3 regions of the Amycolatopsis sp. lyj-90 genome follow, and region 1 is predicted to be linked to each of the others. Evidence: riboswitches for the same ligand, from Rfam matches in the RefSeq annotation. Region 1 holds a riboswitch; each other region holds the start of a gene.
What was found. A riboswitch is a leader RNA that binds a small molecule or an ion and turns the genes downstream of it on or off. The one in region 1 is predicted to bind cobalamin.

Region 1 (5,134 bases):
TCGGCGTAGAGCGAGTCCGCGATCGCGGCCACGGTGTCGAGGCCGATCAGGTCGGTCAGGCGCAGGGGTCCCATCGGATGCGCGGTACCGAGTTCCATCCCTCGGTCCACATCGGACGCGGCGGCGAAGCCCGACTCCACCATCCGGATGGCCGACAGAAGGTACGGCACGAGCAGTGCGTTGACCACGAACCCGGCCCGGTCGCGTGCCCGCACGGTCTGCTTGCCGAGGACGTCGCGGGCGAACCGTTCGGCGCGGTCCACTGTGGACGCGCTGGTCAGCAGCGAGCCGACCACCTCGACCAGCGGCAGCACCGGGACCGGATTGAAGAAGTGCAGGCCGACGACCTGTTCGGCCCGGCCGGTGGCCATCGCCAGCCGCATGATCGGGAGGGAGGAGGTGTTCGACGCGAGGATCGCGGCGGGGTCGGTCACGACCTTGTCGAGTGTCGCGAACAGCTCCAGCTTGACCTGCTCGTCCTCGGCGACGGCTTCGATCACCAGCTGACGGTCGGCCAGTTCGCCGACGTCGGTGGTGAACCGCAGCCGCCAGGCGGCGCGTTCGGCCTCCGGGCGGCCGAGCTTGCCCGCCCGGACCGCCCGATCGAGCGAGGCCAAGATCCGCGCGCGGCCCGCGTCGGCGGACGGTGTGTCGTGTTCGCACACCACGACGTCCAGGCCGGACCGGGCGCACACCTCGGCGATTCCGGCCCCCATCTGACCGGCCCCGACGACGCCTGCTCGGGCGATCTCCGCGCTCATCCGCACTCCCTTTGTGAACCTTGTGGTGCTCTGCCACGAGCGTGGCACCGACCTCGCGACCGTCGCTAGCCCACAGCGCTGTGAAGAGTTGTGAACGTTCGCGAACCGCTTGTAAAAGTTGTTACAGTCGCTTTGTGGAGAAGATGTACGCGGGTGCCCGGCTGCGCCAGCTGCGCGAAGGCCGGTCCATGACGCAGTCCGAACTGGCCAGGCTGCTGGAGATCTCGCCGAGTTACGTCAACCAGCTCGAACACAACGGCAGGCCCCTGACCATGCCGGTCCTGCTGAAGCTCACCGAGACCTTCGGCGTGGACACGGAGTTCTTCGCCGCCCGCGACACCGCCCGGCTGGTCGCCGACGTCCGCGAGGTGTTCGGCGACAACACCGTCAGCGGCGCGATCTCCGCGGGCGAGGTCGACGCGCTGACCACCACGCTGCCCGAGGTGGCGCGGACGCTCGTCGCGCTGCACCGCCGCTACCGCGAAGCCGTGGAGAACATCGCCACGCTGGTGACCGAGCAGGGACTCGACCGGTCGACCGCGCAACAGCCGCACGAGGAGATCCGGGACTGGTTCTACCTGCGCCGCAACCACGTCACGGAACTGGACGCTCCCGCGGAGAAGCTGGCCGCCGAGTTGCGCCTCCACCCCGGCGAAGTCCGCAGTGGACTGGCCGCCGGACTGTTGGACCGTCACGGCGTCAAGGTGGTCTCCGAATCCCTAGGCGCCGATCAGCACCACTTCGACACGCGCGAGAAGACGCTGCGTCTCTCCCCCGCGCTGCGCCCCGGTCAGGCCGCGTTCCGGCTCGCGTCCGAGCTGGCGCTGCTGGAGGCAGGCGACGTGATCGACCGGCTCGTCGACGACGGGAAGTTCAGCGGCGACACCGCCCGGCGACTCGCGCGGATCGGCCTGGCCAACTACTACGCGGGCGCGCTCGTCCTGCCGTATCGCGTTTTCCTCGGCGCGGCGGAACGCTACCGCTACGACATCACGCGCCTTTCCGACCACTTCGGCGTCGGCTTCGAGACGATCTGCCATCGACTGTCCACTTTGCAGCGACCGGGCACCCGCGGCGTGCCGTTCTCCTTCGTGCGGGTCGACCGTGCGGGCAACATCTCGAAACGTCAGTCCGCCACCGGGTTTCACTTCTCCCGTGTCGGCGGCTCATGTCCACTGTGGATCGTCTACGAGGCGTTCAGTTCGCCGGGCCGGATCCTCACCCAGGTCGCCGAACTCCCGGACGGCAAGAAGTACTTCTGGCTGGCCCGCACCGTTTCCCGCGCGGCGGGCGGGCACGGCGATCCCGGCAAGACGTTCGCGATCGGGCTCGGCTGCGAACTCCGGCACGCGCGACGGCTCGTGTACTCCGACGGGCTGGCGCTCGGCACCGGCGCGGCCGTCACCCCGATCGGGATGGGGTGCAAGGTCTGCGAACGGCCCGCGTGCCCGCAGCGCGCCTTCCCCGCGATCGGGAAACCGATGCGGGTCGACGAGCATTCGTCCAGCCTGCTGCCCTACCCGCCACTCTCGTGAGTGGCGGTTTATCGAGGAGAAGGGCGAACCCGGCGTGCTCGTGCCGTCTTTCGCTCGCAGGGTGGGCGTTGTGAAAGCCACTTTCGCAACAACGGTGAAGGTTGGGAAAGTGGCTTTCACAACACCGTTGTCCCCGGGTGACCCCGTTCCTGGCTGGAGCTGAAGGTTCAGACCGTGTGGGGCGAGGTGGTCGTGAGTGGCGATTCGGCTTAGAACCCGAATCGCCACTCACGACCGAAGCCACTGATCCCGGTCACCGTGAAGGCCACACCAGGCTCGCCGGGGTGTCGCGAAAGCCACTTTCGGGACATCAGACCTCGCGAAAGTGGCTTTCGCGACAAGGCCGCTCGGCGTTGGACGCGGCGAAAGACGCCCCGATCCTCCGTTGATCAAGACCGTGCCACCCCCACACCCCCACGGCCGGCAGCCGGGCGGGGGATTCCGGACGCCACCACTCACGAGACCCATCGCGTACCTGAGGCGTACGCCACACCCTTGTCCTCGACATAGTCGGACTTCCTACTTTATGGTGTCCACAGGTCTGCGGTGCAGGGAAGCCGGTGAAAATCCGGTGCGGTCCCGCCACTGTGACCGGGGAGCGGCGCTCCCGCAGAGAAGGCCACTGGCGCGAGCCGGGAAGGCCGGAGCCGCCGCGGATCCGGGAGCCAGGATACCGGCCGCAGACGTGTCGTGTTCGTCCACGAGGATGGAGCTGAACGCATGCGGATTCTTCCTGCCTGCGCGAAAGTCGCCGACCCGCCACCACCCCGGCGGTAAGTCGTCCGTACTCCCCTGCCCGGCCACCGATCGTGGTCTTCGGGCGGCTTCGTCCTGCGTACTTTCGGAAAGGGCATCCATGAGCACCGAACTCAGCCACTTCGTCGGCGGCAAGCCGGTATCGGGTACGTCCGGCCGGTTCGCCGACGTCTTCGACCCCAGCACCGGCGCCGTCCAGGCCCGCGTCCCGCTCGCCTCGGCCACCGAGGTCGCCGCCGTCGTCGCCGACGCGGCGCAGGCCCAGCTTGAATGGGCCCGCTGGAACCCGCAGAAGCGGGCCCGCGTGCTGTTGAAGTTCGTCGACCTCGTCCGCGCGGAAGAGGACTCCCTCGCCCGCCTGCTCTCGTCCGAACACGGCAAGACCGTTCCCGACGCGCGCGGCGACATCCAGCGTGGCCTCGAAGTGGTCGAGTTCGCCATCGGTATCCCGCACCTGCTCAAGGGCGAGTACAGCGACAGCGCGGGCACCGGCATCGACGTCTACTCGATGCGGCAGCCGCTCGGCGTGGTCGCCGGCATCACGCCGTTCAACTTCCCCGCGATGATCCCGTTGTGGAAGGCCGCCCCGGCGATCGCCTGCGGCAACTCCTTCGTGCTCAAGCCGTCCGAACGCGACCCGTCGGTCCCGCTGCGGCTGGCCGAACTCTTCCTCGAAGCAGGCCTGCCGCCGGGCGTGTTCAACGTGGTCAACGGCGACAAGGAAGCCGTCGACGCGCTGCTCACCGACCCCCGTGTCGAGGCCGTCGGCTTCGTCGGCTCGTCCTCGATCGCCGAGTACATCTACACAACCGCGGCCGCGCACGGGAAGCGCGCACAGTGCTTCGGCGGCGCCAAGAACCACATGATCGTGATGCCGGACGCCGACCTCGACCAGGTCGTCGACGCGCTGATCGGCGCCGGGTACGGCTCCGCGGGTGAACGCTGCATGGCGATCTCCGTCGCCGTCCCGGTCGGCGAAGCCACCGCCGACGCGCTGGCCGCCCGGCTGACCGAACGCGTCAAGACGCTGAAGATCGGTGCCTCCCTGGACGAAACGGCCGACTTCGGGCCGCTGGTCACCGCCGAAGCCGTCCAGCGGGTCCGCGACTACATCGACGTCGGCCTCGCCGAGGGCGCGAAACTGCTGGTCGACGGCCGCGAGACCACTGTGGACGGTCACGAGAACGGCTTCTTCCTCGGCGGCTGCCTGTTCGACCACGTCACCAGCGACATGCGGATCTACCGCGAGGAGATCTTCGGCCCGGTGCTGTCGATCGTGCGCGCGGCCGACTACGAGGAAGCGCTGCGGCTGCCCAGCGAGCACGAGTACGGCAACGGCGTCGCGATCTTCACCCGCGACGGCGACACGGCCCGCGACTTCACCTCGCGGGTGAACACCGGGATGGTCGGGGTCAACGTGCCCATCCCGGTCCCGATCGCCTACCACACCTTCGGCGGCTGGAAGCGCTCCGGTTTCGGCGACCTCAACCAGCACGGACCGGACTCGATCCGGTTCTACACCAAGACCAAGACGGTCACCTCGCGCTGGCCTTCGGGCACCAAGGAAGGCGCCAGCTTCGTCATCCCGACGATGAGCTGAGGCCACGATGAGACTGACCGACGAACAGCGGGCCCTGCGTGAGACCGCCGCGGAGTTCGCGGCGGAACACCTCGCCCCGCACGCGATCGAATGGGACCAGGCCAAGCATTTCCCGGTCGACGTCCTCCGTAAGGCCGCCCAGCTGGGCATGGGCGGCATCTACCTGCCCGAAGACCTCGGCGGCTCCGCGCTCGGCCGGCTCGACGGCGTCCTCGTGTTCGAGGCGCTCGCCGGCGGCTGCCCGTCGCTGGCCGCCTACATCTCGATCCACAACATGGTCGCGACCATGATCGACAAGTTCGGCGACGACGCCCAGCGGCACCGGTACCTCCCGCGAATGTCCACGATGGACGCGTTCGGCAGCTACTGCCTCACCGAGCCGGACGCGGGTTCCGACGCGGCGGCGCTCTCCACCCGTGCCCGCCGCGACGGCGACCACTACGTGCTCGACGGCGTCAAGCAGTTCATCTCCGGCGCGGGCA
Region 2 (5,134 bases), on a different contig from region 1:
CACGAATTCGCCGACGAGCACGAGCTTCGCGAGTGGTTCGGCGTAGGAGGCCCCGCTCTGTTCGTACGGCGCGCCGTGGGCGTAGGCCTGCACGGCTTCCGGCGTGAGCAGGAACTTCGACGCGCGAGCGACGGTGTCCGGCTGCTCGTCCAGCGCCCGCAGCGCGAGGACCAGCTCGGCGGTGGCGTCGTAGTCGACGTAGGTCTTGCCGTCCTCGGTGACCTCGACGTGGTCACCGCCGACGAGCCGGTTCGTCAGATACGCGCCGAGCCGGGAGGCCGGTGTCGCCGTGCCGGGGATGGCGACCGGGGTCGCGATCGCCGTCGGCGGCGCGACCCGGGCGCCGGTGGACGCCCGCGGGGTGACGGCCTTCTTGGGTTTCGGCGTCGTGGTCTTCGGCGCGGGCTTGGTCTCCTGCGGCTTGGCCGCGGGCGGGGTGTTCGTGACGGTGACCGTGCTCGGCGCGGGCGGGCTGGTCACCGGGGACGAGGACGTGCCCGGCGTCGGTGTCACCGGCGTCGTGGTGGTCTTGGTCGTCGTCGTGGTGGTCGTCGTCGTAGTGGTGGTCGTGGTCGTCGTGGTGCTGGTCGGCTCCGGCTCGCTCGTGGTCGAGGTCGGGGTGCCGGTGGCGGAACTCGTTTCGGACGGCGTCGAGGTCGGCGTCTCAGACACGCTGCTGCTCGTCGGCGGCCCGCCGCCCTTCGCGAGGTCGTAGAAGCCGACCTGGGACAACCCGAGCGAGGCCTGGGCACCCGCGCGGATCCAGGTGTCGAGACCGCCGATCCCGTTGGCGCGCGCGGCCACGTACGACTCAGGGTTGTAGGCGATCGCGCCGATGTCACCGGCGAGCCTGTTGCCGGAGTCCGCCGCGGCGGTCGCCTGCGCGGCTTTGAGGAACCGCACGCCCTTGTCCACCGCCGCGTCCGCGCCGCCGACGTCGGCGAGCGCCTGAAGGATCAGCCCGGTGCTGTTGGTGTTCGGGGCTTCGGTGCCGACGCCGCCGCCCCAGCCACCGCCGGGATCCTGATTCGCGAGGAGCCACGAGACGGTCTTCGCGATCGGGCCGTCGAGTCCCGCGGCGCCCGCCTTCCGCGCGGCCAGCATCGCCGACAGGGCGAAACCGGTGGCGTCGCCGTCCTTGGCGGACAGGTCGAACGGCTTGCCCTCGTCGCAGGTCGAGACCTTGTGGCCGTCGGCGGTGACGTGGTCACCGGTCTCGGTCGTCTTGATGTAGGCGAAGAAGATCCGGAAGTAGCCCTCGGAACACTGCTGGGTCAGCAGCTTGTCGATGGCGAGCTGGTCGTTCTCGCCGGCCGCGGCGAGACCGATCACGCCGAGGGACTGGCCGAACATGTTCGCGTTGTTGCTCACCGAATCGGCGAGTCTGGGATCTTTCGAGTAGTCGCTGACCCGGCCGATGTCGGGACCCTTGCGCATGATCGCGGCCTTGGTCTCGGCGACCATGTCGTAGCCGTCGAAGTTCCGGGGATTCCGGCCCGCGACCTCGGCGGCGACCAGGGTCTTGGCCGCCGCACCGCCGACGATGATGTCGGAGAAGTCGAACTCTCCGCCGTCGGGAATGAGCCCGTCCCAGGTGAAGTAGTCGGTCGCGTGGCCCTGCTCGTCGAGGTACTTCACGATCGGCTCGGCCTTCGCGCCTTCGCCCGAGGCGTACATCGCGAACAGCGCGTCGATCATCAGCCCGTGGTCGGGCAGATCGCCGCCGTTGGGGTTCTCGAGCGTGCCGTCCGGCTTCAGCTTCGTCGCGAGCCAGCCGGAGTTCGACTTCGCCGCTCCGGGGTCGTTGGCGGCTGTCGCCGTCCCGGTGAGCAGCGCGGCGACCACGCCGACGCTGACGGCGAACGCCGATGCGGCCAGGTACCCGCGGCGCATGGCTCCTCCTTGCGGCATGACGGAGGACAGGCGCGGGACGCCGCAGTCACCCCTGTTTATCGCGACAGTGGTTCGGACTTCTTGATCGTGCATCCACTCGTGCGGTACCCCGGCTCGCCCTGATGAGGGGCCCACGGTTGCGCGACAGCGCCGGATTTCGACCGGCTTCCCCGTCACGGGCGGCGGTGTTCAGTTGTCGAGCCCGCCGAGGTTAACACCCGATTACCTGCGACAGGCACCGCTGACCAGGTCGGTTGCCAGGATCACATCGCGACTCGCGCCTGGCGGTACCCCGGCGCTTGACCGGGATGAGACTCTTCGGATCGTCAATTCAGCGCGGTCGTGGGGGAAGTCCGGTGAGAGTCCGGCGCTGTCCCGCAACGGTATGCCCTCCGGGCGAGCCCGGTCACCCACGTCGCGCGGTGTCACCACCGACTCCTGTCGTGGAAATGCGGGAAGGGTTCTCATGAGACGTTTGGTCCTCGCTGTCGCCATGCTGTGCGGCATCGGACTGGTCGCCGCTCCGGCGGCGACCGCGGCCACCCACAACAAGGCGGACGCCGCCGCGGGCTGGCTCGCCAGGCAGATGGCCGACGGGGAAAGGTTCGAGGCCGACTTCGGCGGCCAGAAGTACCCCGACCAGGGCTTGACGATCGACGCGATCTTCGCGTTCGCCGCGGCCGGGGTGTCGGACACCAACGCGGGCAAGGCGATCACGTGGCTGGCGAAGCCGGAGATCACCACCGGTTACGTCGGCAGCGGTACCGAGGCCTACGCGGGCGCGCACGCCAAACTGCTGCTGGCCGCGGAGATCCGGGGCAAGAACCCGGCGGCGTTCGGCGGCGTCGACCTGAAGGCGGGACTGCTCTCGCTGCTCACGCCGTCCGGCCGGTTCTCCGACCGGTCCGAGTTCGGCGACTACTCCAACGCCTTCTCGCAGTCGCTCGCCCTGCTGGCGCTGGACCGCACCCCCGCCGGCGCCCCCGCGTCGGCCGTGACGTTCCTCGCGGGCACCCAGTGCGCGGACGGCGGCTTCCCGCTGAACTTCGGCGAAGCGACCTGCGCGAGCGACGTCGACTCGACCGCGATGGTCGTGCAGGCCCTGCGCGCCACCGGTGACCCGGTGAACGCCGGCGAAGGCACCTCCTGGCTGGTCACCAAGCAGCACGCGAACGGCGGCTTCGGCGTCGGCACGAACGCGCCGAACGCCAACAGCACCGGCCTCGCCGCCGAGGCGCTGGCCGGGCACCGTCCCGCCGCCGCGGTCAAGGCGCGGGAGTTCCTGCGGTCGCTGCAGACCGGCTGCACCGGCGCCGTGGCGGACCGCGGCGCGATCGCCTACGACGCCACCGGCCTGAACCCGGCGACCGCCCCGCGCGCGACCGCGCAGGCGATCCTCGGCCTGGCGCGGGTCCCGCTGAGCGACCTGCACGGCGGTGGCCGTCCGCAGGCGCCGGTGCTCGCCTGCTCCTGACGTCACCTCGTGAGTGGCAAGGACGGTTCTAACCGTCCTTGCCACTCACGAGCCTTTAGCCTGTGCCGGTGGCTGAGTATCGAGTGGGCGAACTCGCGAACCTGGCGGGGACGTCGGTGCGGAACGTGCGCGCCTATCAGGACAGAGGACTGCTTCCCGCGCCGACGCGACGCGGGCGCGTGGCGATGTACGACGACGCGCATCTCGCCCGGCTGCGGTTGATCGTCCAGCTGCTCGAGCGCGGGTACACCCTCGCCCAGATCGAGGAAATGATCGAGACCTGGCAGCAGGGGCGGGATCTGGGCGATCTGATGGGCCTGGAAGACGCGCTCTCCCAGCCGTGGTCGGAGGAGACCCCCGAGCGGATCACCGTGACGCAGGCGCGGAAGGAGTTCGGGCGGCTGATCACCCCCGCCAACGTCAAACGCGTGCTGGCGATGGGGGTGGCCACCCGGCGGGGCGCGCATTTCGAGGTCTTCAGCCCGCAGCTGCTGCAGGCTGGCCGCGAACTGCTGGCGGCGGGAGTGCCGCCGGAACAGGTCCTCGGCCTCGCCGAGACGCTGATCGAGCACACCGACGCCATCGCGACGCTGTTCCTCGACACCATCCGCAACGATGTCGTCGGCCCGCGCGGAGCGGACTGGGTGCCGGACGCGACCGAGATCTCCGACCTCACCGAACTGGTGAAACGGCTGCGGCCGCTGGCGCAGTCGGCGGTGACCGCGAGCCTGGCGCTGTCGATGAGCCGCGCCTTCCCCGAATTCCTCGAAGAACTGGCCCAGCACCTCCGGGAACACCAGGAGTCTTGAACATTTACATCGACCACTGTAACTTTCCATCGCGGGATGCAATCCGCGAACGAGGGAGTGGCGATGACGGCACGGACCCGGCCCCTGCGCGACCGAGAGACCGGTGCGCAGCGCTTGCTGCAGGCGAGCGCGAAGCTGTCGTACGACCCCGAAGTCGACGTGGACTGGGAAGCCCCGCTGACCGAGGGGGCGTTCTTCATCCCCGAGCGGACGGTGTCGTTGTACGGCACCGAATTGTGGGACCGGATGAGTCACGAACAGCGCGTGGAGCTGTCCCGGCAGGAGCTGATCAACTCGGTCAGCGTCGGGATCTGGTTCGAGATCATCCTGATGCAGATGCTGCTGCGGATGTCCTACCGCGCGGATCCGACCACCGCGCACGCGCGGTACGCGCTGACCGAGGTCGCCGACGAATGCCGTCACTCGACGATGTTCGCGATGCTGATCGACAAGGTCGACGGCCGTCCGTACCGGAACAACCGCCTGTTGCACTTCACCGCGCACGCGCTGCCGCTGATCCTGCGGGGTCCGTCGATGTGGGTGGCGACGCTGATCGGCGAGGAGGTCTTCGACGCCATCCAGCGCGAGCACCTGCAGGACGAGTCGATCCAGCCGCTCGTGCGCGCCGTCATGCGGATCCACGTCACCGAAGAGGCCCGGCACGTGCGCTACGCGCGCGACGACCTGACCAGGCTGATGGCCCGCGCGTCCTGGCCGGTCAAGACGTTCACGCGGATCGTCGTGGCGATCGGCTCGATGCTGCTTTCCCGGCTGCTCTCCCGGCCCGCGCAGTACGCGCGCGCCGGTCTGGAGAACCCCCGCCGGGCGGCCGCGCTGGCCAGGCGCAGCCCGCACCGCCGGGAGGTCTTGGCCCAGGGTGCCGCGAAAATGGTGCGGTACCTGCGCGAAGTCGACCTCGTCGGCGGTCCGGGCCTGGTGCTGTGGCGGCGTTCCGGCC
Region 3 (5,134 bases), on a different contig from region 1:
GATCGACCGCGTGCCGGACGACCTCAAGGCGCTGTACGCGACCGCGTTCGAGATCGAGTCGCGGTGGCTGGTGGACGCCGGTTCGCGTCGTCAGAAGTGGATCGACCAGGCGCAGTCGCTGAACCTGTACATCGCGGCGCCCAGCGGCCGCAAGCTCGACGAGCTGTACCGCTACGCCTGGCACAAGGGCCTCAAGACCACGTACTACCTGCGGGCGCGGTCCGCGACGCACGTGGAGAAGAGCACCCTGCGCGGCACCGACGGCAAGCTGAACGCGGTCTCGGCCACCCCGGCCCCGGCCACACCTTCGGCACCCAAGCCCGCCGCTCCCGCCGCTTCGCCCGCCCCGTCGGCTTCCGCCGCGGTTTCGCCGTCGCCCGCCGCCGCCGTGCCCGCGGTGCCGGTGACCGCCCCGGAGCCGAAGGAGATCCCGCAGGTCTCCGACGTCGACTTCGTCGCCACCGACGGCGCAGCCTGCCGTATCGACGACCCCGACTGCGAAGCCTGCCAGTAAACATCCTCGTGAGTGGTAAGGGCGGTTCTAACCGTCCTTACCACTCACGACGCCTCTTGGAGTGTGCCCCTCTATGACCACCTTTGACGCTTCCACCGACGCCACCGGCCTCGGTGAGATCGAAGTCGGCGCCGCCCGGATCAACGTCGACGACAAGCGGATGATCAACGCCCGCGCCGACGTCAACCAGCTGCTGCCGATGAAGTACACCTGGGCGTGGGAGAAGTACCTCGCCGGTTGCAACAACCACTGGATGCCGACCGAGGTCGCCATGCAGGCCGACATCGCGCTGTGGAAGTCGGCCGACGGCCTGACCGAGGACGAGCGCACCATGCTCAAGCGCAACCTCGGCTTCTTCGCCACCGCGGAATCGCTGGTGGCCAACAACATCGTGCTCGCGGTGTACCGCCAGATCACCAACCCCGAATGCCGCCAGTACCTGCTGCGCCAGGCGTTCGAGGAGGCCGTGCACACGCACACCTTCCAGTACATCTGCGAGAGCCTCGGCCTGGTCGAGGGCGAGCTGTTCAACATGTACCGCGAGGTCCCCTCCATCTCGGAGAAGGACGCGTGGGCGCTGAAGTACACGCAGAACCTGGAGAACCCGGACTTCGAGACCGGTACCCCCGAGGCCGACCAGAACTTCCTGCGTGACCTGGTCGCGTTCTACGTGATCTTCGAGGGCATGTGGTTCTACACCGGCTTCGCGCAGATCCTCTCGCTCGGCCGCCGGAACAAGATGATCGGCATTGCCGAGCAGTACCAGTACATCCTGCGCGACGAGTCGATCCACCTGAACTTCGGCATCGACTGCATCAACCAGATCAAGATCGAGAACCCGCACCTGTGGACCGAGGAGTTCCAGGCGGAGATCCGCGGCATGCTGACCGAGGCCTGCGAGCTCGAGGTCTCCTACGCCCGCGACACCATGCCGCGCGGCATGCTCGGGCTGTCGGCCGAGCTGATCGAGCAGTACATGCACTTCATCACCGACCGTCGTGCGCAGCAGATCGGCCTCCAGCCGATCTTCGGCGAGACGGAGAACCCGTTCCCGTGGATGTCGGAGGCGATGGACCTCAAGAAGGAGAAGAACTTCTTCGAGACCCGCGTCATCGAGTACCAGTCCGGTGGTGCCCTCGACTGGGACTGATCCCGCATCTCACGTGATCAGAGACGGAACACGCCGGGCGGACTTCCGCCCGGCGTGTTCCGTCTCCAGACACGCGAGTTCACCGTCTGATCACGTGAGTTACGCCTCCAGTCACACGAGACCCGAATTCGGTACGCTCCAGGGTGCTACTGGTTCGCCCGGCCTCCCAGGCCGGTCGAGGTAACAGGGAACCCGGTGTGAATCCGGGACTGCCCCGCAGCGGTATGTGGGAACGAAAGCCGTCACCGTGCGAGACACGGTAAAGCACTGGGGCATGGCGCCCCGGGAAGCGACGGCCGGTAGGAGCGAGCGAGTCGCCCACGAGTCCGAAGACCTGCCCGTGGTGCGCGCGCCGACGGCGTGCGTGAGTCCGGGCCTCGTGGGATGGGCGCGACCGAATCGCGGTCACTCCTGCGCGCGTCCGGGCTCTGACGACAAGCTCGCGAGGAGAGAGCTGTGACCGAAATCGGCACCACTGTGCTGGGCTACCCCCGGATCGGACCGGACCGGGAACTCAAGCGTTCACTCGAACGCTACTGGGCGGGCAAGATCGACGAGGCCGCGTTGCTGGAGACCGGCCGCGCGCTGCGCACGCAGACCTGGCGGGAACTCAAGGACGCCGGACTGGATTCCGTCCCCTCCAACACGTTCTCCCACTACGACCAGGTGCTCGACACCGCCGAGCTGTTCGGAGCGCTGCCGGAGCGCGTCACGAAGCTCGGTCTCTCGCCGCTCGACACCTACTTCGCCGCAGCTCGCGGGGTGCAGGACGCGCCCGCGATGGAGATGACGAAGTGGTTCGACACGAACTACCACTACATCGTCCCCGAACTCGGGCCGGACACCCGGTTCTCGGTCGCCGGCTCCAAGCCGCTCGACGAGTACCGCGAGGCCCGCGCGATCGGCGTCGAGACACGGCCGGTGCTGGTGGGCCCGGTGACGTTCTTGCTGCTCGCGAAGGCCGCCGAGGGTGCTCCGGAGGGCTTCCGCCCGCTGGACCTTCTCGACAACCTTCTCGACGGCTACGTCGAACTGCTGCGGCGCCTGCATGACGAAGGCGTCGAGTGGGTCCAGCTCGACGAGCCCGCCTTCGCAGGCGACCGCACCGAGCCGGAGCTCAACGCGCTCATCCGCGCCTACCACCGGCTCGCGAAGGAGACCGCGCGCCCGAAGATCCTGGTCGCCGGATACTTCGGCGGTCTCGGCCGGGGACTGGGTGTGCTCGCCCGTTCCCCGATCGACGCCCTCGCCGTCGACCTCGTCACTGATGAGTCCTTTGTGGACGCCGTCGCGGCCGAACCCGCCTTGCGCGACAAGGAGGTCCTGGCCGGTGTCGTGGACGGGCGCAATGTCTGGCGCACCGACCCGACCCGCGCGCTCAGCCGGGCGGCGACGCTGCTCGGCACCGCGAAGTCGGTCAGCGTCTCGACGTCGTGCTCGCTGCTGCACGTGCCTTACGACGTCGAGCGGGAGGCCGAGCTCCACCCGCGGCTCAAGGGCTGGCTCGCGTTCGCCAAGCAGAAGGTCGACGAGGTCGTCCTGCTCGGCCGCGCGCTGAAGGAGGAGGGCGTCGACCTCTCCGCCGCCCGTGCGGCGGCCACGGACCGCGCCACGGCGGCCGATCTGGCCGACGCCGGGGTCCGTGCCCGGCTGGAGGCGCTGCGGCCGGAGGACACCGTCCGTTCCCCCTACGCGCGGCGCGCGGCGGCCCAGCAGGCCGCGCTGGCCCTGCCGCCGTTGCCGAGCACGACGATCGGCTCGTTCCCCCAGACCACCGACGTCCGCAAGGCCCGTGCCGCGCACAAGGCGGGCTCGCTGGACGACGCCGGGTACGAGGCCGCGATGAAGGCGGAGATCGAGCGCGTCATCCGGCTGCAGGAGGATCTGGGCCTGGACGTGCTGGTGCACGGCGAGCCCGAGCGCAACGACATGGTGCAGTACTTCGCCGAGCGGCTGGCCGGGTTCGCGGCCACCGACTTCGGCTGGGTGCAGTCCTACGGCTCGCGGTGTGTCCGGCCGCCGATCCTGTACGGCGACGTCTCCCGTCCCGAGCCGATGACCGTCGAGTGGGCGCGCTACGCGCAAAGCCTGACCGGCAAGCCCGTCAAGGGCATGCTGACCGGGCCGGTGACGATTCTGGCGTGGTCGTTCGTCCGCGACGACCAGCCGCTGGGCGAGACCGCCCGCCAGGTCGCGCTGGCCATCCGCGACGAGGTGCACGACCTGCAGGCGGCCGGCATCCGCGTCATCCAGGTGGATGAGCCGGCGCTGCGGGAACTGCTCCCGCTGCGCGCTGCGGCGCACGAGGCGTACTTCTCTTGGGCGGTTTCGTCGTTCCGGCTGGCGACGTCCGGGATCGACGACGCGACACAGATCCACACGCACATGTGCTATTCGGAGTTCGGTGAGGTGGTGAAGGCGATCGACGCGCTCGACGCCGACGTCACCAGCATCGAGGCGGCGCGGTCGAAGATGGAGGTCGTCACCGACCTCGGCGCGGCGGGCTTCGGCCGCGGCGTCGGGCCGGGCGTGTACGACATCCACTCGCCGCGCGTCCCCGGCGTCGACGAGGTCAGCGGGCTGCTGCGGACCGCCGTCGGCGCCGTGCCCGCCGAGCGGATCTGGGTCAACCCGGACTGCGGGCTGAAGACCCGCGGTTACGCCGAGGTGGAGCCTGCCCTGCGGAACCTGGTCGCGGCCGCGAACGCGGTCCGGTCCGAGCTGGGCTGATCAGGACATGAAGGCCCCCTTCCTTGCTCCAGGCGCAAGGAAGGGGGCCTTATGTACATCCGCCGGGGTATTGTCAACCTGCCAACAAGAGTGCGATGGTGGGGCGGTAGCCGGTCTCAACGGGGAGATGGTCACCATGGCGAACGCCGTCGAAAAGGTCACCGGGGCACTGCGTGAGCGGGTCCCGCCGCTCACCTCGATCCCCCTGCCGCGTTCGGTCGACCAGCGCTGGCTCGGCGCGACCTGGCCGGTCCGCGAGCTCGCGCCCGCCCCGCCGGGTCTCAAACCCGTCCTCGGCGACGAAGGCCCGCCCGTCATCGGGCACGCGCTGGACTTCATGCGCTTCGGCATCGAGTTCGGCCTCAAGCGCTACGAGACCTACGGCCCGGTGTCGTGGATGGGCGCGTTCGGCCGCCGCATCGTCGCCCTCTCCGGCCCCGAGGCCACCCAGATCGCGCTGGTGAACAAGGACAAGGCCTTTTCCCAGGAGGGCTGGAAGTTCTTCATCGAGCAGTTCTTCGACCGCGGCCTGATGCTGCTCGATTTCGGCGAGCACCATCTGCACCGCCGGATCATGCAGGCGGCGTTCACGCGGCAGCGGCTCACCGGATACGTCGACCAGATGGGACCGGCGCTCCGTGAGGGCATCGCCGCCTGGGCGGACCGGCCGAACCCGCGGATCTACTGGTCCCTCAAGCAACTCACGCTCGACGTCGCGACACGCGTGTTCATGGGCATGC

Region 2: it holds a riboswitch for cobalamin, as region 1 does, so the genes downstream of both, ACLJPX_RS06875 (prenyltransferase/squalene oxidase repeat-containing protein) here and ACLJPX_RS02910 (CoA-acylating methylmalonate-semialdehyde dehydrogenase) in region 1, are expected to answer to the same signal.
Region 3: it holds a riboswitch for cobalamin, as region 1 does, so the genes downstream of both, metE (5-methyltetrahydropteroyltriglutamate--homocysteine S-methyltransferase) here and ACLJPX_RS02910 (CoA-acylating methylmalonate-semialdehyde dehydrogenase) in region 1, are expected to answer to the same signal.

What each region holds. Positions count from the first base shown of each region.
Region 1 is NZ_JAJPWP010000001.1:725,507-730,640, reverse strand. Features, by position in the region: gene ACLJPX_RS02920 (3-hydroxybutyryl-CoA dehydrogenase) at 1-761, opposite strand, end outside; gene ACLJPX_RS02915 (short-chain fatty acyl-CoA regulator family protein) at 896-2,296, shown strand; cobalamin riboswitch at 2,807-2,993, shown strand; gene ACLJPX_RS02910 (CoA-acylating methylmalonate-semialdehyde dehydrogenase) at 3,153-4,652, shown strand; gene ACLJPX_RS02905 (acyl-CoA dehydrogenase family protein) at 4,660-5,134, shown strand, end outside.
Region 2 is NZ_JAJPWP010000002.1:267,535-272,668, forward strand. Features, by position in the region: gene ACLJPX_RS06870 (hypothetical protein) at 1-1,893, opposite strand, end outside; cobalamin riboswitch at 1,997-2,064, opposite strand; cobalamin riboswitch at 2,195-2,326, shown strand; gene ACLJPX_RS06875 (prenyltransferase/squalene oxidase repeat-containing protein) at 2,360-3,367, shown strand; gene ACLJPX_RS06880 (MerR family transcriptional regulator) at 3,436-4,176, shown strand; gene ACLJPX_RS06885 (AurF N-oxygenase family protein) at 4,240-5,134, shown strand, end outside.
Region 3 is NZ_JAJPWP010000016.1:121,320-126,453, reverse strand. Features, by position in the region: gene ACLJPX_RS42230 (ribonucleoside-diphosphate reductase subunit alpha) at 1-514, shown strand, start outside; gene ACLJPX_RS42225 (ribonucleotide-diphosphate reductase subunit beta) at 588-1,664, shown strand; cobalamin riboswitch at 1,798-2,021, shown strand; gene metE (5-methyltetrahydropteroyltriglutamate--homocysteine S-methyltransferase) at 2,121-4,394, shown strand; gene ACLJPX_RS42215 (cytochrome P450) at 4,531-5,134, shown strand, end outside.